4 regions of the Streptomyces sp. NPDC048521 genome follow, and region 4 is predicted to be linked to each of the others. Evidence: riboswitches for the same ligand, from Rfam matches in the RefSeq annotation. Region 4 holds a riboswitch; each other region holds the start of a gene.

Region 1 (5,106 bases), on a different contig from region 4:
TCCCGTTCTTCTACTGGTACCAGATGCTCTGGGTGCTGGTGTCCACGGCGCTCACGATGATCGCGTACAAGCTGTGGCAGCGTGACCAGCGCTCCCGCGAGCACGCGCAGGGGGGTGCCGCGAAGTGAAGGACGGCGTCAACGGCGTCGCACTCGGCGTCTTCATCTTCTTCTTCCTGGCCGTCACGGTCATGGGCTTCCTGGCCGCGCGCTGGCGCAGGGCCGAGAACGAGCACTCCCTGGACGAATGGGGTCTGGGCGGTCGGTCGTTCGGCACCTGGATCACCTGGTTCCTGCTCGGTGGCGACCTGTACACGGCCTACACCTTCGTCGCCGTACCGGCGGCGATCTACGCGGCGGGCGCGTCCGGCTTCTTCGCGGTGCCGTACACGATCCTGGTCTATCCGCTGATCTTCACGTTCCTGCCCCGCCTGTGGTCGGTGTCGCACAAGCACGGCTATGTGACGACCTCGGACTTCGTGCGCGGCCGGTTCGGCTCCAAGGGCCTGTCGCTGGCCGTGGCGATCACCGGCATCCTCGCGACGATGCCGTACATCGCGCTCCAGCTCGTCGGCATCCAGGCCGTCCTGGACGTGATGGGCGTCGGCGGCGGCGAGAACACGAACTGGTTCGTGAAGGACCTCCCGCTGCTCATCGCCTTCGGTGTGCTGGCGGCCTACACCTACTCCTCCGGCCTGCGCGCGCCTGCGCTGATCGCGTTCGTCAAGGACACGCTGATCTACATCGTCATCACGGTGGCGATCATCTACATACCGATCAAGCTGGGCGGGTTCGACGACATCTTCGCCAAGGCGGGCGAGAAGTTCTCGACCACGGGCGTGGGCGGTGTCGTACCGGCGCCGGCGGGCCAGTGGACGTACGCCACACTGGCACTCGGCTCCGCGCTGGCGCTGTTCATGTACCCGCACTCGATCACCGCGACCCTGTCGTCCAGGAGCCGTGAGGTGATCCGCCGCAACACCACGATCCTGCCGCTGTACTCGCTCATGCTGGGTCTGCTGGCGCTGCTGGGCTTCATGGCGATCGCGGCCGGGGTGAAGGTCACCAACGGGCAGTTGGCGATCCCGCAGCTGTTCGAGGACATGTTCCCGGACTGGTTCGCGGGCGTGGCCTTCGCGGCGATCGGCATCGGCGCCCTGGTGCCGGCGGCGATCATGTCCATCGCGGCGGCGAACCTCTTCACCCGCAACATCTACAAGGACTTCATCAAGCCGGACGCCACGGCCGCGCAGGAGACCCGCGTCTCCAAGATCGTGTCGCTGCTGGTGAAGGTGGGCGCGCTGATCTTCGTCCTCACCATGGACAAGACGGTCGCCATCAACTTCCAGCTGCTGGGCGGCATCTGGATCCTGCAGACCTTCCCGGCCCTGGTCGGCGGCCTGTTCACCCGCTGGTTCCACCGCTGGGCGCTGCTGGCCGGCTGGGCGGTCGGCATGGTGTACGGCACGGTCGCCGCGTACGGGATCGCCTCCCCGACGCAGAAGCACTTCGGCGGCAACGCCAAGGAGATCCCCGGCATCGGCGAGATCGGCTACATCGGCCTCACGGCCTTCGTGCTGAACGTCCTCGTCACCGTGGTCCTCACGGTGGTCCTGAAGGCCCTGAAGGCCCCCGAGGGCATCGACGAGACCAAGCCGGAGGACTACTCGGCCGACGCGGGCGACCCGGGTGTCCAGGTGGAGCTTCCGCCGGCCACGGCAGGCGCCGGTCACTGAGACGCGCCCCGCAGGGACGCGGTGAACCGCGCGACCAGCCATCCCCGACCCCGGAGCGGGCCGCAGTCGTCGACCGACGACCGCGGCCCGCTCTTCGTCACTCTCCTCACCTACGAGTTGACCCTCTGAAGCCGCGGCGACACAACATCTGGGGGTGACACGGCGGACCGGCACTAGATGTATGCTCATGCTCGCTGTCGCCGCAGGGGAATCCGGTGCGAATCCGGAACTGTCCCGCAACGGTGTACTTGCGTGCATCCGCACGCCTGTCCAGTCCGAGGACCTGCCGTCAGCGCGCCCGGCCGTCCGGTCCGGGTGCCTTGAGACGTCCGGGCCTCGTGGAGTGGGCCGGTGGACGCGACGCCGTGTGCGCTCGTGGCTGCCCCCTGCCCTCCGCCAGGCCCCGTGCCGAGCGAGGGAGAGCCCCACGTGACCATCGCGCCAGCCGATCCGGCTTCAGTCAGCGAGCCGGAGACGGACGGTCCCGGTGCCGCGCTGCTGCGGACCCTGACCGAGCTGACCGCCGACCTCCCCGACGCCGACCCCGGCCGGGTCGCCGCCGCCGCGCTGCGGGGCCGGTCCGCACGGGCTGCCTCCGAGATCACCGCGGAGTTGCGCGAGCTGGCCACGGAGGCGGCCGCAGGCCTGATCTCCGAGGACCCCGCCTACTCGAGGCTGGCCGCCCGCCTGCTGACCCGGGCCATCCGGGACGAGGCCGCCTCGCAGGGCGTGACGTCCTTCACCGAGTCCGTCGGCGTGGGACACCGGGAGGGGCTCATCGCGGACCGGACCGCCGCGTTCGTGCGGCTGCACGCCGAGCGGCTCGACGCGCTGATCGACACGCACGCCGACGACCGCTTCGGCTACTTCGGCCTGCGCACCCTGTACAGCCGCTACCTGCTGCGGCACCCGATCACCCGCAAGGTGATCGAGACGCCCCAGCACTTCCTGCTGCGGGTGGCCGCCGGCCTCGCCGAGGACGACACCGTTCGCTCCGTGGACGAGGTCGCCGCGCTCTACGCCCTCATGAGCCGGCTCGACTACCTGCCCTCCTCCCCCACGCTCTTCAACTCCGGTACGCGGCACCCGCAGATGTCGTCCTGCTACCTGCTCGACTCCCCGCTGGACGAGCTGGACTCCATCTACGACCGCTACCACCAGGTCGCCCGCCTCTCCAAGCACGCCGGCGGCATCGGTCTGTCGTACTCCCGGATCCGTTCGCGCGGTTCGCTGATCCGCGGCACCAACGGGCACTCCAACGGCATCGTCCCGTTCCTGAAGACCCTGGACGCCTCGGTGGCCGCCGTGAACCAGGGCGGCCGGCGCAAGGGCGCGGCCGCGGTGTACCTGGAGACCTGGCACTCCGACATCGAGGAGTTCCTGGAGCTGCGCGACAACACCGGTGAGGACGCCCGCCGCACGCACAACCTGAACCTGGCCCACTGGATCCCGGACGAGTTCATGCGCCGGGTCAACGCCGACGAGCAGTGGTCGCTGTTCTCCCCGGCGGACGTGCCGGAGCTGGTGGACCTGTGGGGCGAGGAGTTCGACGCCGCCTACCGCAGGGCCGAGGCCGACGGCCTCGCGAAGAAGACGATCCCGGCCCGCGACCTGTACGGCCGCATGATGCGCACGCTCGCACAGACCGGCAACGGCTGGATGACCTTCAAGGACGCCGCCAACCGCACGGCGAACCAGACGGCGACCGCGGGCCATGTGGTCCACTCCTCCAACCTCTGCACGGAGATCCTGGAGGTCACGGACGACGGCGAGACGGCGGTCTGCAACCTGGGGTCGGTCAACCTCGGCGCCTTCGTGACCGCCGGGGACATCGACTGGGAGCGGCTGGACGAGACGGTCCGCACGGCCGTCACCTTCCTCGACCGGGTCGTGGACATCAACTTCTACCCGACCGAGCAGGCGGGCCGTTCCAACGCCAAGTGGCGCCCCGTCGGCCTGGGCGCGATGGGTCTGCAGGACGTCTTCTTCAAGCTGCGCCTGCCCTTCGACTCCCCCGAGGCGAAGGCCCTGTCCACCCGGATCGCCGAGCGCATCATGCTCGCCGCGTACGAGGCCTCGGCCGACCTCGCCGAGCGCAACGGCCCGCTGCCGGCCTGGGAGAAGACCCGTACGGCCCACGGCGTGCTGCACCCCGACCACTACGGCGTCGAGTTCACCTGGCCGGAGCGCTGGGCGGCGCTGCGGGCGCGGATCGCGGCCGTCGGGATGCGCAACTCGCTGCTCCTCGCCATCGCCCCGACGGCCACCATCGCGTCCATCGCGGGCGTGTACGAGTGCATCGAGCCGCAGGTGTCCAACCTGTTCAAGCGCGAGACGCTGTCGGGCGAGTTCCTCCAGGTCAACTCGTACCTGGTGCAGGACCTGAAGCACCTCGGCGTGTGGGACGCGCGCACCCGGGAGGCACTGCGTGAGTCCAACGGCTCGGTGCAGGGCTTCGCCTGGATCCCCGAGGAGGTGCGGGCGCTCTACCGCACGGCGTGGGAGATCCCGCAGCGCGGCCTGATCGACATGGCCGCGGCCCGCACCCCGTTCCTGGACCAGGCGCAGTCCCTGAACCTGTTCCTGGAGACGCCGACCATCGGCAAGCTGTCCTCGATGTACGCGTACGCCTGGAAGTCGGGTCTGAAGACGACGTACTACCTGCGCTCCCGACCGGCCACGCGCATCGCCCGCGCCGCCCAGGCGCAGGCCCCCAGGACGATCCCCGTCCAGCAGGCCGCCGACCCCGACGCGGTCGCCTGCTCCCTGGAGAACCCCGAGTCCTGCGAAGCCTGCCAGTGATTCCCGCCCGCCACCCGACCACCACCCCTGGAGGACGGCGCTCCGCGCCGACTGCGATGACGAACCAGAACCTTCTCGACCCCGGCTTCGAGCTGACTCTCCGCCCGATGCGCTACCCCGACTTCTACGAGCGCTACCGGGACGCCATCAAGAACACCTGGACCGTCGAGGAGGTCGACCTCCACTCGGACGTCGCCGACCTCGCGAAACTGACGCCGGCCGAGCAGCACCTGATCGGCCGTCTGGTGGCGTTCTTCGCGACGGGTGACTCGATCGTCGCGAACAACCTGGTGCTCACGCTGTACAAGCACATCAACTCCCCGGAGGCGCGCCTGTACCTGTCGCGCCAGCTGTTCGAGGAGGCCGTGCACGTCCAGTTCTATCTGACGCTGCTCGACACCTACCTGCCCGACCCGGACGACCGCGCCGCCGCCTTCGCGGCCGTGGAGAACATCCCGTCCATCCGCGAGAAGGCCGAGTTCTGCTTCCGTTGGATGGACTCGGTGGAGAAGCTGGACCGGCTGGAGTCCAAGGCCGACCGCCGGCGCTTCCTGCTCAACCTCATCTGC
Region 2 (5,106 bases), on a different contig from region 4:
TTCAGCGCGGCCAGCCCGTCCTCCCAGGCGCGCTTGCCGCCCAGCAGCCGTACGACGGCGAGGTCCGCGCCCTCGATCAGGCCCGGCAGCTCCTCGGTGACGTCGACCCGGGTCGGGTTCCCGATCCGGTACCCGGCGCCGGAGGCCCGGGCCGCCAGCAGATCCGTGTCGGCGGTCGACAACAACAACACTGTGCTCATGCGGGCGCTCCCGGTGGGATGAAAGGCAGTCCTTGCGGCGCGCCCGACTCGATGAGCCGCCAGAGCGCGTCCGTGTCCGCGTGCTGTTCGATCAGGTCGCCGAGCCGGTCGAGCTGCTCCTCGCGCAGCGCGGCGAAGGACGTGTCCGGGGCCGGTACGAAGCGGCGGCCCGCGGCGGCGGCCACCTCGCGCAGGAAGGCCCGCCGGAAACCGTCCGACTCCAGCGAGCCGTGCCAGTGGGTGCCCCAGGTCTGGCCGACCCGGCAGCCGTCCAGGAAGGGCTCGCCGCCCAGGACGTCGGCGACCCCGTGATGGATCTCGTACCCCTCGACCCGCTCGCCGAGGGCCTCCCCGGCGGGCCGGGTGAGGGTCTTCTCGCGGGCGAACCGCACCCGCACCGGAAGCAGGCCGAGCCCGGGGACCTCGCCGGCCCGCGACTCGACCTCGTCCTCGATGTGCTCGCCGAGGATCTGGAAGCCGCCGCAGATGCCGAGGACGGGCCTGTGCCGGGCGGCCCTGCGCACGAGGGCATCGGCAAGTCCCCGCTCCCGCAGCCACTGAAGCGCCCGTACGGTCCCGCGCGTGCCCGGGATCACCACGAGGTCGGCGTCCGCCAGTTCCTCCGGACGGTCCACGAACCGCACCACGACACCCGGCTCGGCGGCCAGCGCGTCCACGTCCGTGAAGTTGGACATCAGCGGGATCGCGCAGACGGCGACCCGCAGCACGTCCTCGCCGGCCGGGGGAGCGACGGCCGACTCCCGGACGGGGCCCCGCGACACCCTCTCCCACGCTCGGCTGCGCTCGCGCGGGGGGACCCCCATCCCGTCCTCCTCGTCGATGCCGAGCCCGTGCCGGAAGGGCAGAACGCCGTAGGTGCGCCGCCCGGTGAGGCCCTGGAGCATGTCCAAGCCCGGTTCGAGCAGGCCGACATCACCCCGGAACTTGTTCACCAGGAACCCGGCGATCAGCTCCTGGTCCTCCGGCGACAGCAGGGCGACCGTGCCGAAGAAGGAGGCGAACACGCCCCCGCGGTCGATGTCCCCGACCACCAGCACGGGCAGCCGCGCGTTGCGGGCGATGCCCATGTTGACGATGTCGGTCCGCCGCAGGTTGATCTCGGCCGGGCTCCCCGCCCCCTCACAGATCACCGCGTCATACGTGCCCCGCAACTCGGCCAGACAGTCCAGCACCGTGCCGAGCAGCCGCTGCTGCCGCCCACCGTGGTAGCCGCGCGCGCTCAACTCGCCCACCGGCTTGCCCAGCAGCACCACCTGGCTGCTCTGCTCGCCGCCCGGCTTGAGCAGCACCGGGTTCATCAGCGCGGTCGGCTCGACCCGGCAGGCCTGGGCCTGCATGGCCTGCGCCCGCCCGATCTCGGCGCCCTCCTTCGTCACGAACGAATTGAGGGACATGTTCTGCGCCTTGAACGGCGCGACCTTCACGCCCTGGCGCACCAGCCACCGGCAGATCCCGGCCGTCACGACGCTCTTGCCGGCGTCGGAGGTGGTGCCGGCGACGAGGAGACCCCCGCTCACTTCCCACGTCCCTTCACGAGTCGGCGCGCGGCGACCGTGACGCCGAGCGCGAGCAGGCCGACACGGCGGGAGAGCCGTACGGCCCGGTCGATGTCGGTGACCCGGACGGCGCGCCCGGTCCCGCCGTTGAGCACGGGGCGGTGCTCGACCCGGCCGCCGTAGGAGAGCGTCCCGCCCAGGCGCACCCCGAGGGCGCCCGCGAAGGAGGCCTCCACGGGCCCGGCGTTGGGGCTCGGATGCCGGGACGCGTCGGCCCGCCAGGCCCGTACCGCGCCCCGCGGGTCGGGGCCGGCGAGCACGGCGAGGACGGCGGTCAGCCGGGCCCCCGGCCAGCCGGCGAGGTCGTCGAGGCGGGCGGAGGCCCAGCCGTAGCGCCGGAACCGGGGCGACTTGTGACCGACCATCGCGTCGAGGGTGTTGACCGCCCGGAACCCGAGCAGCCCCGGCACCCCGCCCACGGCACCCCACACCAGCGCGCCCACGACCGCGTCGGAGGTGTTCTCGGCGACCGACTCGACCACGGCCCGGGCGATCCCGTCGGCGTCCAGCGCCTGCGGGTCCCGGCCGCACAGGTGGGGCAGCCGCGCGCGGGCCGCCTCGACGTCCCCGGCCTCCAGGGCACGCCCGACGGTGCGGGCCTCCCGGGCGAGCGAGGTGCCGCCGACGACCGCCCAGGTGACGGCCGCGGTCAGCGCGACGGAGGCGGTGGGGGAGGGGCGTACGGCGCGTACGGCCAGCGCGCCGAGGGCGACGGCGCCACCGGCGCACACGGCGGTGTGCAGCGTGCCCCAGCCGCGGTGGTCGTGCCACAACGCGCGTTCCACGGCCGCTGCCACCCGCCCGAACGCGGCGACCGGATGCCCGCGGCGGGGATCGCCGAGGAGCAGGTCACCGAGAAGGCCGGCGGCGGCGCCGTACGCGTAGGAGCGATCGGCACCCATCGGCTCAGCCGGCCGTGGGTACAGGAGCGGGCCTGGTACTGGTCCTTCGGCAGCCGAGCATGGCGATCTGTGTCCTCACTCAGGGTGTCCGCGCCCTGGTTCGACGTGATTCGGCGGTGAGAGTTCCTGGCTCCCGGGGGTTCTTCCCCGGTGACAGTGGCGGGACCGCGCCGGATTCGCACCGGCTTCCTCTCTTGCCGCCGTACATGGCCTGGGCAGTCCACCACGCGCCCGGAACGGCCGTCAACTTGCCGTTGACCTGCAGGGGGAGAGTGTGCCGATCCCCACACCGTGAGGCGTGCGGGCATGCCGGAGGCTCCCCTCCGCACCAGTGGGAGGGGAGCCTCGAGGCGCTCGGTCGGGCCGTGGCGGACGGATGCCGGGTCAGGCCGTCGACGAAGGGTGCCAGGTCAGGCTTTCGCCACGATCAGGTAGAAGCCGTACGCCACCGCCGCCGCGCAGGCCGCGAAGCAGACGTAGGCGCCGGTGACGGCCAGGGCCGCGGAGCCGCCCTGGGCCGCGGCCTTCTCGCGCCGCGACAGACCGTTGATGCCGAGGGTGAACAGGGCTACCAGGCCCACCGTGAACACGAGGCTGACGCCGAAGACGGAGCCGAGGGCCGCCCAGTCGATCTTCATGATGCTTCCTTGGTGAACGGGTGCTCGGGGTCAGACCGCGGCGGCCGGCGGGACCGCCGGGGCAGCGGGGGCCGGGTCGGCGACCGGGGCCGGGATGGTGGCCGTCAGGTCCTCGGTGATCGCGCCCGCCGGGGGCGGGGTCACGGCGGCGATGGCGGTGGTCACCACGCCGGCCGGTTCCTCGGTCTCGGCGACGACGTTCGTGTGGTCGACGACCTCGCGGCGGGAGATCTTCCAGATCGCGGCGCTCGCGGCGACCAGGAAGACGGCGACGGCGGCGGTGCCCCAGTCGCCCAGGTCCGTGACGGACTCGGCGCCCGCGCCCACCAGCGCGGCGGCCGGCAGGGTCAGCGCCCAGGCGACGAACATGCGGCCCGCGGTCGACCAGCGGACCACTCCGCCCTTGCGGCCCAGGCCCGCGCCCATCACCGAGCCGGAGACGACGTGCGTGGTGGAGAGGGAGAAGCCGAGGTGGGAGGAGGCCAGGATGGCGGTCGCGGCGCTGGTCTGGGCGGCGAAGCCCTGGCGCGGCTCCAGATCGGTCAGGCCCTTGCCCATGGTGCGGATGATGCGCCAGCCGCCGATGTAGGTGCCGAGCGCGATGGCCAGGCCGGCGGAGAGGATCACCCAGACGGGAGGGTTCGAGCCGGGGGCGATGGAGCCGCCCGCGATGAGGGCGAGGGTGATGATGCCCATCGTCTTCTGGGCGTCGTTGGTGCCGTGGGCGAGGGAGACCAGGCCGGCGGAGGCGATCTGGCCGGCGCGGTAGCCCTTGCGGGTGGCCTCGCCGTCGGCGGTGCCGCCGATGCCGTAGGAGAAGCGGGTGGCCAGCACCGAGGCGAGGCCCGCCACGATCGGCGCGGCCACCGCCGGGAGCAGCACCTTGGTGACCAGCACGTCACCGTGGACGGCGCCGAAGCCCGCGGAGGCGACGGTGGCGCCGACCAGGCCGCCCAGCAGGGCGTGCGAGGAGCTGGACGGCAGGCCCACCAGCCAGGTCAGCAGGTTCCAGAGGATCGCGCCGACCAGGGCGGCGAAGATGACCTCGGGACGGATGCCGGTCTCGTCGACGAGACCCTTGGAGATCGTGTTCGCGACCTCCACCGAGAGAAAGGCGCCCACAAGGTTGAGGGCGGCGGACATGGTCACCGCGATCTTGGGCTTCAGGGCGCCTGTGGAGATCGTGGTGGCCATCGCGTTCGCGGTGTCGTGGAAACCGTTCGTGAAATCGAACGCGAGTGCGGTTACTACCACAATCGCGAGGATCAGCGAGAAGCTTTCCATTTACCCAGGCAATCGTTCGAGGTCGTTGGCTGGATGAACGTAGGCAACCTGGGTGAACGGAAGATGAACTGAGGCGGGCATGAGGGTGTCAGTAACGAGCGGAAGAGGTTCCGTTTGTCCCCCTGGGCCCAGGCGCCCCTTGGCCACCGAGTCCCGCGAAGGTCCGCAGCCGGGCCGGCGGGCCGTTGAAGAGATTCTGGTCACCCGGCAGCCTGCCCTTGGTGCCGTACTGCCAGAACGTCCAGTACCGCCAGCCGCCCGGCAGCCTCCCGGGCCGTGAGGTGCCGTGACGGGCGATCCACAGGGCGTGGGAGGAGGAGAAGGCGCGGCTGTTGCCGGTGCAGAGCTTCCACCAATGGGTCGTCGTGTAGATCACCGGGCGGCGGCCGGTCTTGCGCTTGATCTCGTTGCTGAAGGACCGGATCCAGCGGATCATCCGCTTCTTGCCCAACCCGTAGCACTTGTGCTGCCGGTCGTAGGGGTTGTACTCGATGTCCAGCGCGGG
Region 3 (5,106 bases), on a different contig from region 4:
CATGTTAGCGATCCGTTGGCGCATCCTGATGTGATCATTCCATCGGATCTGGCCCGACGGCGCGCGCGTAAGTCGCGTAACTCGGGGGAGTGTCGCCGCAGGCTGGATCCGGGGACGCAAAGGGGCCCCGGCCGTCGGAGGTGAACGACCGGGGCTCCGTCCCGTTCCCTCTGCGCAGCCGCTGGACTCCCTTTACCCGCCCTTGCGTCCGGAGCCTGGTCCCCGCGCACGGCTCAGATCACCGGCGGACGTCCGAGCCGGGTGAGCCGCCCCACCGTCCGCCAGCGCATCGGCCGCCGCCCGCCGGCCGGCTCCCGAACCCCCTCGAGGAATCCGCCGAACCATGCCTTCAGCCCCGCCGGGGAGCGGGTGCGGGCGAGGGTGAGCAGCGTCCACACCCCCAGGTGCACCGGGACGAGCGGCAGGGGCAGCCGGCGCCGGACGAGCCAGACGCGGTTGCGGGCGTTGACCCGGTAGTAGATGGCGTGCCGGGCCGGTGACGTCTTGGGGTGCTGGAGCAGCAACTCGGGGGCGTACAGGATCTTCCAGCCGGCGTCGGCGGCCCGCCAGGCGAGGTCGGTCTCCTCGTGCGCGAAGAAGAACTCGGCGGGCCAGTCCCCGGTCTCGGCCAGCATCGCCATGCGCAGGGCGTGCCCGCCGCCGAGGAACCCGGTGACGTATCCCCCGCGCATCGGGTCCGACTTCCCCACCCGGGGGACGTGCCGCTGCTGGGTCTCGCCGTGCTCGTCGGCGATACGGAAGCCGACGATGCCGAGGCGGGGGTCGGCGGCGTACAGGTCCCGTACGCGCCGCAGCACGTCGGCGTCGACGAGCAGCCCGTCGTCGTCGAGTTCCACGACGACATCGACGTCCCCGTACTCCCGCAGCCGCGCGAGGGCGACGTTCCGGCCACCCGGGCAGCCGAGGTTCTCCTCCACGTCGATGGTGGTGACCTCGCCGGGCAGGGAGAGCCGGCGGGCGAACTCGGGCAGCCGGCAGCCGTTGCCGACGACGACGATGCGGGCCGGGGCGAGGTCCTGCTTGGCCACGGACTGCAGCAGCGCGTCGACCTCGGCGGGCCGGTTGCCCATGGTCACCACGGCGACGGCGATCCTCGGCTCCACCACGTCCCTCACCCCATCCGGCCGACGGCGGCACCGCGTCTCGACCGCGCGGCGCCCGCCGTTCACCAAGATGTTGCCTCACGTCCGAGCGTTCACCTGACGCCGATTCACCGTGCGGCGCGTTTGCGCCGGTTCTGTCCCCCATGAGGGAGTGGCTCCGCCGATCGACCGACCGCCTTCCCCTTCAGCCGGTGCCGGAGGCTCACACGGCCCGGCACTCCCACCGTCTCAGCCCGAGTCTGCGGCGCGGACGGCCCAGCGTTCCTCGACCTTGGCGAAGCGCCAGTACGCGATGGCCACGGCCCAGACGACCACGAACAGGCCGACGATGACATAGCCGACGTTGTCCAGGTCCAGGGCCGCTATCCAGCCGGTGACGTCATCCTGCAGACCGAGCTTGTCGTGCAGGACGCCGACCAGCTCGATCGTGCCGACGAAGAAGGCCACGGCGATGGACAGGCCGGTGATGGTGAGGTTGTAGAACACCTTCCGCACCGGGTTGGAGAAAGCCCACTGGTAGGCGAAGTTCATGAACGTGCCGTCCAGCGTGTCGAACAGGCTCATGCCGGCCGCGAACAGCAGCGGCAGGCACAGCACCGCGTACCACGGGAGACCGGCGGCGGCACCGTTGCCGGCCAGCGCGAGGAGCAGGACCTCCGTCGTGGTGTCGAAGCCGATGCCGAAGAGGAAGCCGAGCGGGAACATCTGGCCCGGGCGGCGGATGGACTTGGTGAGCCGGCCGAGGACACGGTTCATGAAGCCACGGGAGTCGAGGTGGGCCTCCAGCTCCGCCTCGTCGTAACGTCCGGCGCGCATCGCCCTGAAGACGCGCAGGATGCCGAAGAGCGCGACCAGGTTGAGGGCGGCGATGAGGTACAGGAAGCTGCCGGAGACCGTGGTGCCCACGGTGCCGAGGACCTGGTGGGTCCGGGAGCCGTCGTTCATCAGGGTGCCGGCGAGCTTCGCGCCGCCGGCGACCAGCGCGGCCATGACGACCACCACGCTGGAGTGGCCCAGCGCGAACCAGAAGCCCACCGACACCGGACGCTTGCCGTCGGCCATGAGCTTGCGGGTGGTGTTGTCGATCGCCGCGATGTGGTCCGCGTCGAAGGCGTGCCGCATGCCGAGCGTGTACGCCGTGATGCCGAGGCCCAGGCCGAACGCCTTGGTACCCACCTCGTAGTGACGGGGAATCACCAGCAGGAACAGGATCCCGAACGCGACCACGTGCAGGGCGACGATCACGGCCAGGAGCCCCGCGGTCCGGACGGTGTCCTCGCGACGCCAGCGGAAGGACGGGGTGGCGGCGGTTTCGGGCACGCCTTCGGACACGGTCATACGGTCACGCTCCAGCACCTCGTGGATCAGCTTCGTGATGCCGTGGCCGGTCTCCTGGCTGACGGGTCGACGCGCCCGCCCCTGCCTTCCCGGCTGTGCGGCCAGTGGCGTGTAGGGGGCGGGAACTTCCCGATCACAGTGGCGAGGGCCGCTCCGGACTGAGCCCCTGAGGGCTGTCACCGGTCTTCCCGAACACCACGGCCCGCTCACACTAGGCGGCGGCGGGTAGCGGCTGCAAGGCTGCACAACTGAACAGGTATGGAGCGCCCGGCCGATGGCTGCGATGATGGGGCCATGCATCTCGTCCCCGCGGAACGTGCCGGGCAGCGCACCATCGACGGCCACCGGGTCTGCGACGCCATCGCCGCCGTCGGTGAGCCGGAGCGGGTACGCGCCTGGGCCGACCGCTTCTCGCTGCTCTCCGATCCCGGACGCCTGTCCCTGCTGCTCGCGCTCCACGAGGCCGGCCCGATCGCCGTCTCCGACCTCGCCGTCGCCACCGGGATGAGGGACACCGCCGTCTCCCAGTCCCTGCGCCTGCTGCGGACCGCGGGCATCGTCGAGGGCCAGAAGGACGGCCGCGTCGTGCGCTACCGGCTCGTGGACGGATCGATCTCCGAACTGCTGAAGCACTGCGTCTCACGCGACTGAGGGGATCGACGCGGTTGAGGTGATCGACGCGGCTGACGTCTTCGACGCGACTGACGGGCCCGGGGCCGGCGGCGGCCCTGGCCCACGTGCGGGCGCGCCTCGGCGCAGAGCAGAGCACAGCCAGGTGCGGGGCCCCGCCCCCATCGTGGCGTAAAGACCTGTCTATAAGGTGATCATGACTGATCGTCACGACTGCTGGTGCACCAAGGCAGCGCGACGGCACTGGCCGACGGCCTGCGAATCGAGGCGGAACTCAGCAACGGCCGCATCGCCTCCACCAGGGGCCACGACGCCCGCTACATGAAGATCGTCCCCGGCTGCGGGGGTGCATCGTGACCAGCACGTACCGGGAGTGCTCGCCCTGGCACGACGTCCGCGCCTGAGCCGCGAGACGCGGGCAGCTTCGCCCTCGCGCAGGCAGGCGGATCCACGGGGACAACGACACCCGGAGACATTGCCGCGTTCGGTTCGACAGGACGCTGCGCCGGCTTCCGGGTGATCGCGAAGGTCAGCCGGCAGAAACCGGTGGGCGCAACCGGCGGACCTGGTGGGGCTCAGCCGGCGGACCGGTGGGGCTCAGCCGGCGAACCCGGTAGGGGTCGCGTCGCGGTCTCGGCCGCCCGGCAGGCCGGGCAGATGACCTGGGCGTCGCGGCCGTAGCGCCGGGTGAGCCCTTGGCAGCGCGGACAGTATCCGACCTCGTCGGGCAGGCAGCCGAGCAGACGCGCGGCGACGGTCCTGTCCGTCGAGGGGTCGATACGCTCCGGCATACCGTCCACGTGCCGAATCTACGTCCGGCCCCCCGTCCGGGCATCTCGGAGAACGGGCATCTCGGCAACGAGAAGACCCCAGGTCAGACGGTGTCCGACCTGGGGTCCCCATGGAGCCGCTTTCGGGATTCGAACCCGAGACCTACGCATTACGAGTGCGTTGCTCTGGCCATCTGAGCTAAAGCGGCGCGCTGCCCGCACTATGGTGCGACCGGCAACGTCGGTAAGTCTACACAGTTTCCGGGGGTGCTTCGTACCCACCCCGGAGCGGCCGGCTCCGAGGTGGGTGGCATGGGCTATGAGCAGCGCTTTCCGGCACTCGGCGGGGTGCCGCGGAGCAGGTAGGTGTTGATCGCCCCGTCGATGCAGGTGCTGCCGCGGCCGTAGGCGGTGTGGCCGTCGCCGACGTAGGTCAGGAGGCGGGCCGAGGAGAGCTGGCGGGCGAGGGACTGCGCCCAGCGGTAGGGGGTCGCCGGGTCGCGGGTGGTGCCGACCACCACGATCGGCGCCGAGCCCTTCGCCTCGATGCGGTGCGGTTCGCCCATCGCCTTCACCGGCCAGTACGTGCAGTTCAGCGCGGCCCAGGCCAGGCCTTCGCCGAAGACCGGGGACGTCTTCTCGAACTCCGGCAGCGCCTTCTCCGCCTGCTCGGGTCCGGTGAAGGCCGGCGGCAGGTCCAGGCAGTTCACGGCGGCGTTGGCCATCATCAGGTTGCTGTAGCGACCGCTCGCGTCACGCTCGTAATAGCTGTCGGCGAGCGCGAGCAGCCCCGCGCCGTCGTTCTCGTGCATCGCCGAGGCCAGCGCCTGACGCAGCCGCTGCCACGCCCCCTCGTCGTACATCGCCGCGATCACCCCGGTGGTGGCGAGCGCCTCACCGAGCTTGCGGCCGTCCGCGTCGCCCGTCGGGATGGGGTGGGCGTCCAGCTTGCGGAAGAACGCCTTGAGGTGGTCGCCGACCTGCGCGGGTGTCGTGCCCTTGCCGCCGAGGGGACAGTCGGAGCGCTGTACGCAGTCCTTCGCGAACGCCTGGAACGCCGTCTCGAAGCCCGCCGTCTGATCCAGGTTCAGCTCGCGCGCGTCGAGGGCGGGGTCCAGCGCGCCGTCCAGAACCATCCGTCCGACCCGCTCCGGGAACAGACCGGCGTACGTCGCCCCGAGGAACGTGCCGTACGACGCCCCGACGTAGTTCAGCTTCCGGTCCCCCAGCACCGCCCGCACGAT
Region 4 (5,106 bases):
AGCCGCAGGAGGAGCAGACACGTGACCAGCCGCGTCACCTTCGTCTCGCCCGCGACGAGCCCGTCGCTGCGGCAGGCCCGCTTCTACGACGGCGACTCGATCGACGACGCCGGTGCGGCCCGCGCCCGCTCGGCGGCCGGGACGCTGCCCGCGTACGCCGGGGTCACCATGTCCCCGAGCGTGCGGTGCCGGGAGACGGCGGCGGCGCTCGGCCTGGACGGCGGGGAGACGCCGGAACTGAAGGGTCTGGATGTGGGCCGTTGGCGGGGCCGCACCCTTGAGGAGGTGGGGGCCACCGAGCCGGAGGCGGTGGGCCGTTGGCTCGCCGACGCCGGCTGGTCGGCACACGGCGGGGAGTCGGTGCAGGACGTGTGCGGGCGGGTAGGGCGCTGGCTGGACATCGCGCAGGGCACGGACGGCCGTACGCTCGCCGTGGTGGAGCCGGAGGTCGTACGGGCCGCGGTCGTGCATGTCCTGGGCCTGCCCGCGGCTGCCTTCTGGCGGCTGGACGTGCCGCCGTTGACGGCCACGGAACTCAGCGGACGGGGCGGACGCTGGAATCTGCGGCTCGGGCAGCCCCTGGCCGTGCCGGGCACCTCCGCGGCGCGCTGAGACCGTGCGGGCGCCGTGGCTCGGGATGCCGCGTCCCGTGACGGCAGTGAGGGCGACCGCCGCACGCCCCCGAGGTGATCCGGCGTGGTCGGGCAGGTCTGGCCACTCGGTTCTGCCGCTGCTCGGCTCGGCGGTGCCCGGCTGATCGGTCGGTGCCCTGTGCCCTGTCCGGGTCCGACCGCGGCGGTGCCCGGAGAGCGCGAGAGGCCCCTCGGATGGTTCCGAGGGGCCCGCTCGTGTCCCAGGACCGCTCAGTTCGAGGCGGGAACCGTGCGCCCGGTCGGTGCCGTCGTGGGCTCGGGGTTCAGCTGCCGCTCGGCCAACTCGCCGAAGAGCAGGCCGAATCCGGCCCACAGGACGCCCTGGACGGCCAGTGCGGAGAGGCGGAACCGCCACAGCAGGGTGGCCGGGAAGTCCTGCGGCACCTCGTTGACGACGGGCAGGAACGCGTAGGCCACCCCGATCGCGAGGGCGAACGCGGCGACCGCGACCACGGTCGCCCACCAGGTGCCCAGAGCGGGCGCCAGCCGCTTGCCCAGGAGGGTCGCGGCGACCGCGAGGAGGACGCTGAGCAGCATCATCAGGAAGTACAGGGTGGTCCGCTCGCCGATGGTGTCGGGGTCGCCGACCGACGGCGGGTTGGCCGGGTACTTCAGGAAGGGGACCACGTACACGGCGAGCAGCGCGCAGCCGGACAGCAGCAACGCGGTCGCCCGCGGGCCGAAGCGGCCCACGCGGCCCAGCGCGAAGCAGAAGGCCAGCGCGGCGATGCCGCCGAAGGCGACCCCGTAGACGAGGACTCCGGTGGCGAGACCGGCGGTGGACTGCAGGGAGCGGGAGACGACCTCCGTCTCGTGCTCGTGGGAGTGGGCGTCCTCGAAGCCGATCGCCTTGTCGACGTTCGGCTCGCCGAGGAGGTAGGAGACGATCAGGGCGAGCACACCGGCGGCGAGGCCGGCGAGCATGCCCCGCACCAGGAGGTTTCTGACCGTTGCGGAGTTCATGGGCGAGTGGCGTCCCTCGCGTCAGTGGCAGGGGAAGCCGAGCAGGTGACGGGCGTCGTGCACCCACTCGTGGACGTCCGTGCCGCTGAACACGGAGGTGGCGCCCTGCTCGGCGCCGACGAAGTAGAGCAGGACCAGCATCAGGATGCCGAAGAACACCGCCCAGGGAGCTATCGCCTGCAGCGGCAGCTTGGCGGGGATGGCGGGCGTGGTGGCTGTCGGCTGAGCGACGGTCTGCGCCATGGCAGAACCTCCTCCGGGAGTTCGCGTCCCGTCTCGGTGGTGCACTGGACGACGGCCACGGGTCTGACTCGCGTGACGCCTCGAGAGGCATCTCGCACACAGTGGCGCGACCGTGCCGGATTCCCACCGGCTTCCGTCTCGCCGTCGTCGATATCGGACAGACCGTACCGCGTGGCATGCACCCCGCCAAGACCGCGCCGGCCGGCGTGATCTTGATCTCGCGCCAGGCGGCCGCCGCCGAGCGGCGTCGTGCCCGGTGCGGACGTCATGCGGGGCCGCCCGGCGTCGCGGTCAGGTACCGCAGGCGGTCGCCAGGGGCAGTGCGCGGGCGATGAGCAAGGCGACGTCGTCATGGTCGGCGGGGTGCCGCAGCCGCCGCAGGAGCCGGTCGCAGGTCTCCTCCGCGGAGCGGAACGGCGGTGACAGCTGGCGCAGGAGGTCGTCCAGGCGTTCGTCGATGGGGTCGTTGCGGGTTTCGACCAGTCCGTCGGTGTAGAGGACCAGCTGGTCGCCGGGTCGCAGGTCGAGGGTGGTGGCCTCGAAGGGCACACCACCGACTCCCAGCGGAATGCCGGTGGGCAGGTCGAGGAGTTCGGGTGGTCTGCCGTCCCGCACCAGGACCGGGGGCAGATGGCCGGCGGAGGCCACGTGCAAGCGGCAGTGGTGCGGGTCGTAGACGGCGTAGACACAGGTGGCGATGTACGGCTCGAGACCGCGAATGATCTTGTCGAGGTGGGTGAGGATCCGGGCCGGGTCGAGGTCGAGGTCGGCCAGGGTGGAGGTGGCGGTGCGCAGACGGCCCATCGCGGTCGCGGCGGGGATACCGCTGCCCATGACGTCGCCGACGGTGAGGGCGGTGCGGTCACCGTCGAGCGGGATGACGTCGTACCAGTCGCCGCCGACCTCGCTGAAGGCCTGGGCCGGCCGGTAGCGGGCGGCGACCTCGAGACCGGGGTGACACGGCGAGAGCTGGGGAAGCAGGCTGCGCTGGAGGGTTTCGGCGGCGCTGCGGATGTGCTGGTGCAGGACGGCGTTGTCGATGCTCAGCGCGGCGGACGCGGCCAGTTCGCAGGCGAGGGTGAGGTCGTCCTCGTCGAACGGCAGGGGGTTGCGGGCCCGCGCCAGGCCCATGACGCCGATGACCTGTCCGCGGGCGATGAGCGGGACGGCCATGTCGGTGTGGACACCGGCCCGGGCGAGCAGGCGGGCGGCCTCGGGGCCGGCGGCGATGCGGGCGAGGTCACTGCTGTCCAGGTGGGTGACCAGCTGGGGGCGGCGGGTGCGGATGCAATGGGACGCCGGATGGTCGGCGTGGTAGACGGTGAGGCGGCCGGGCGGCACGATCGCCTGAGCGGCGTCGGTGGGGTAGGCGGTCTTCACCGCCAGCGCGCGGAACATCGCCGGGCCCTCGCCCACGTCCGTGCGGCCCGTCTGCAGCACGGAGTCCAGGAGGTCCACGGCGGCCAGGTCGGCCAGGTCGGGCACGAGGACGTCGGCCAGTTCCTGTGCGGTCCGCTCCACCTCCAGGGTGGTGCCGATGCGGGCCGAGCCGTTGGCCACCAGGCGCAGGCGCTGCTGAGCCCGGTCGGCCTTTCTCGCCGTCTCGTACCGGTCGGTGACGTCCACCACCACGGTGGCGAGGCCCAGCGGCTGCCCGTGGTGGTCCTCCAGCCGGTAGAACGACACCGCCCACGCGTGATCGCGGTCGGGGTCGGCGAGAGTACGGCCCACCACCTGCTCGTCCACCACCGGGACACCGGTCTCCAGGACCTTCCGCATCGCGGCCTCCGCGACCAGGAAGCGCGGACCCGACAGGACCTCGCGGAAGGTCCGGCCGACGTGGTCGGCCTCCGGGACTCCGTGCATCGACGCCAGAGCCGGATTGACGACCACGTACCGCAGGTCGGTGTCCAGGACGGACAGCCCGATCGGGGCCTGGGTGATCAGCCGGGTGGACAGCGCCACGTCACGCTCCACCTGCCGCAGCGTGGACCGGTCGGTGGCCAGCCCCAGGGCGTAGTGGTCGCCGATGTTGTCGGTGAGCCGCATGTTGCGGAACTCGACCATCCGGGTGCTGCCGTCCCTGTGCCGGACGGGGAACGCCCCCGCCCAGCCCCGGCCGGTCTCCATCACCTCGGCGAACAGCCTGATCGCCGCCTCCTGGTGTTCGGGGTGGAGGAGCAGCGGCGCCGCGTACTGCCCGACCGCCTCACCGCGGGCGTAGCCGAACAGTTCCTCGGCCTGCGGACTCCACATGTCGATCCGGCCGTCGGCCTCCAAGAGCACCGCGGCGACACCCAGCAGGTCCATCAAGCCGCTCGGGCCGGACTCCCCACCCTCCGGCCGATGCTCCGGCTCCGGACACTGCTTCGCTCGGCTCATCGCACTCGCTCCTTCCACCCGCCGACCTCACCGGCGCACCCGCCTCGGCGCGCAGAGCAGGTGAAGCGGTCTCCCCACAGGTCAGCAGCCCCGTCCACGATGCGGCACGGGAACTACCGCGGCCAGGGGGGCGTGCCGGGGAGAACGCCGCGCCCGAAGCCGGTCCCCGCATCCCGGGCAAGCCTCACACGGTCCACACTGTGCTCACCTCACTCCTGGGGTCATCACTCCACGTCTACCCCTCATCGGTCGTCGTCGGCGGCCATGCCCTCACGCCCGGCGAAGGTGCAGGCGACGGCGGGGGGTGCTCGTGCTCATCGGGTCTTTTCCGTACGGGCCGGGGTTCGCGCCGGCACGGCGGGGGCTCTCCGGCTCGCGGGCGGCGCACGGTCCTCGACGGAGGACGAGCCCGTTTCCGCCGTGTCGTGGCAGAGCGCCTGGTCGGGGTCTGCGGGGCAGATCGGCGACGACGATCCCGGCGACCTCGTACCCGTTCTCGTACGGCTCGCGGGCGGCCGGATCGAGGAGTCCGAGTTCGCTGTCGTGGTCCATGCGTCCAGTATTGGAGCGGCGCGAGTACGGCGCGCGGGGCGAGGGTGGCCCGGCTGCACCGGGTCCGGCCGGCCGGGGCCGCCTGCCGGCACTCCGCGGACTCCGCTGACGCCCTTGACCGCCGGCCACTGTGGCCGTGCGCTCCGCGCACCCTCTCGGCCTGCACGGCGATCCCCGCCCGCCATAACCGGCTTGACGGGTGACGAATGCGCCGGCAGTGGTACCCGGCACGGAGCTCTGCGGTCACAAGATCAAGGCAGGCGCCTACCGCGCGCAGGCGAAGATCGCACACACGGCAGCCGACGCTGTCCGA

What was found. Region 4 has a riboswitch for cobalamin ahead of ACGFRF_RS01875 (CbtB-domain containing protein). Riboswitches for the same ligand answer to the same signal wherever they lie in the genome.
Region 1: it holds a riboswitch for cobalamin, as region 4 does, so the genes downstream of both, ACGFRF_RS09100 (ribonucleoside-diphosphate reductase subunit alpha) here and ACGFRF_RS01875 (CbtB-domain containing protein) in region 4, are expected to answer to the same signal.
Region 2: it holds a riboswitch for cobalamin, as region 4 does, so the genes downstream of both, ACGFRF_RS18250 (cobalamin biosynthesis protein) here and ACGFRF_RS01875 (CbtB-domain containing protein) in region 4, are expected to answer to the same signal.
Region 3: it holds a riboswitch for cobalamin, as region 4 does, so the genes downstream of both, ACGFRF_RS13785 (HoxN/HupN/NixA family nickel/cobalt transporter) here and ACGFRF_RS01875 (CbtB-domain containing protein) in region 4, are expected to answer to the same signal.

The regions. Positions count from the first base shown of each region.
Region 1 covers NZ_JBICWR010000003.1:338,865-343,970, forward strand. The annotation lists gene ACGFRF_RS09090 (DUF3311 domain-containing protein) at 1-128, shown strand, start outside; gene mctP (monocarboxylate uptake permease MctP) at 125-1,735, shown strand; cobalamin riboswitch at 1,907-2,041, shown strand; gene ACGFRF_RS09100 (ribonucleoside-diphosphate reductase subunit alpha) at 2,165-4,537, shown strand; gene ACGFRF_RS09105 (ribonucleotide-diphosphate reductase subunit beta) at 4,594-5,106, shown strand, end outside.
Region 2 covers NZ_JBICWR010000007.1:57,010-62,115, reverse strand. The annotation lists gene cobN (cobaltochelatase subunit CobN) at 1-200, opposite strand, end outside; gene ACGFRF_RS18255 (cobyric acid synthase) at 197-1,738, opposite strand; gene ACGFRF_RS18250 (cobalamin biosynthesis protein) at 1,735-2,679, opposite strand; cobalamin riboswitch at 2,777-2,919, opposite strand; gene ACGFRF_RS18245 (hypothetical protein) at 3,090-3,317, opposite strand; gene ACGFRF_RS18240 (anion permease) at 3,348-4,601, opposite strand; gene ACGFRF_RS18235 (lysozyme) at 4,690-5,106, opposite strand, start outside.
Region 3 covers NZ_JBICWR010000005.1:26,741-31,846, forward strand. The annotation lists gene ACGFRF_RS13780 (glycosyltransferase family 2 protein) at 234-1,127, opposite strand; gene ACGFRF_RS13785 (HoxN/HupN/NixA family nickel/cobalt transporter) at 1,353-2,462, opposite strand; cobalamin riboswitch at 2,489-2,677, opposite strand; gene ACGFRF_RS13790 (ArsR/SmtB family transcription factor) at 2,757-3,113, shown strand; gene ACGFRF_RS13795 (hypothetical protein) at 3,312-3,449, shown strand; tRNA gene ACGFRF_RS13800 (tRNA-Thr) at 3,995-4,071, opposite strand; gene ACGFRF_RS13805 (alpha/beta fold hydrolase) at 4,180-5,106, opposite strand, start outside.
Region 4 covers NZ_JBICWR010000001.1:397,848-402,953, forward strand. The annotation lists gene ACGFRF_RS01865 (histidine phosphatase family protein) at 22-612, shown strand; gene ACGFRF_RS01870 (CbtA family protein) at 864-1,616, opposite strand; gene ACGFRF_RS01875 (CbtB-domain containing protein) at 1,638-1,859, opposite strand; cobalamin riboswitch at 1,896-2,040, opposite strand; gene ACGFRF_RS01880 (SpoIIE family protein phosphatase) at 2,151-4,241, opposite strand; gene ACGFRF_RS01885 (hypothetical protein) at 4,512-4,793, opposite strand.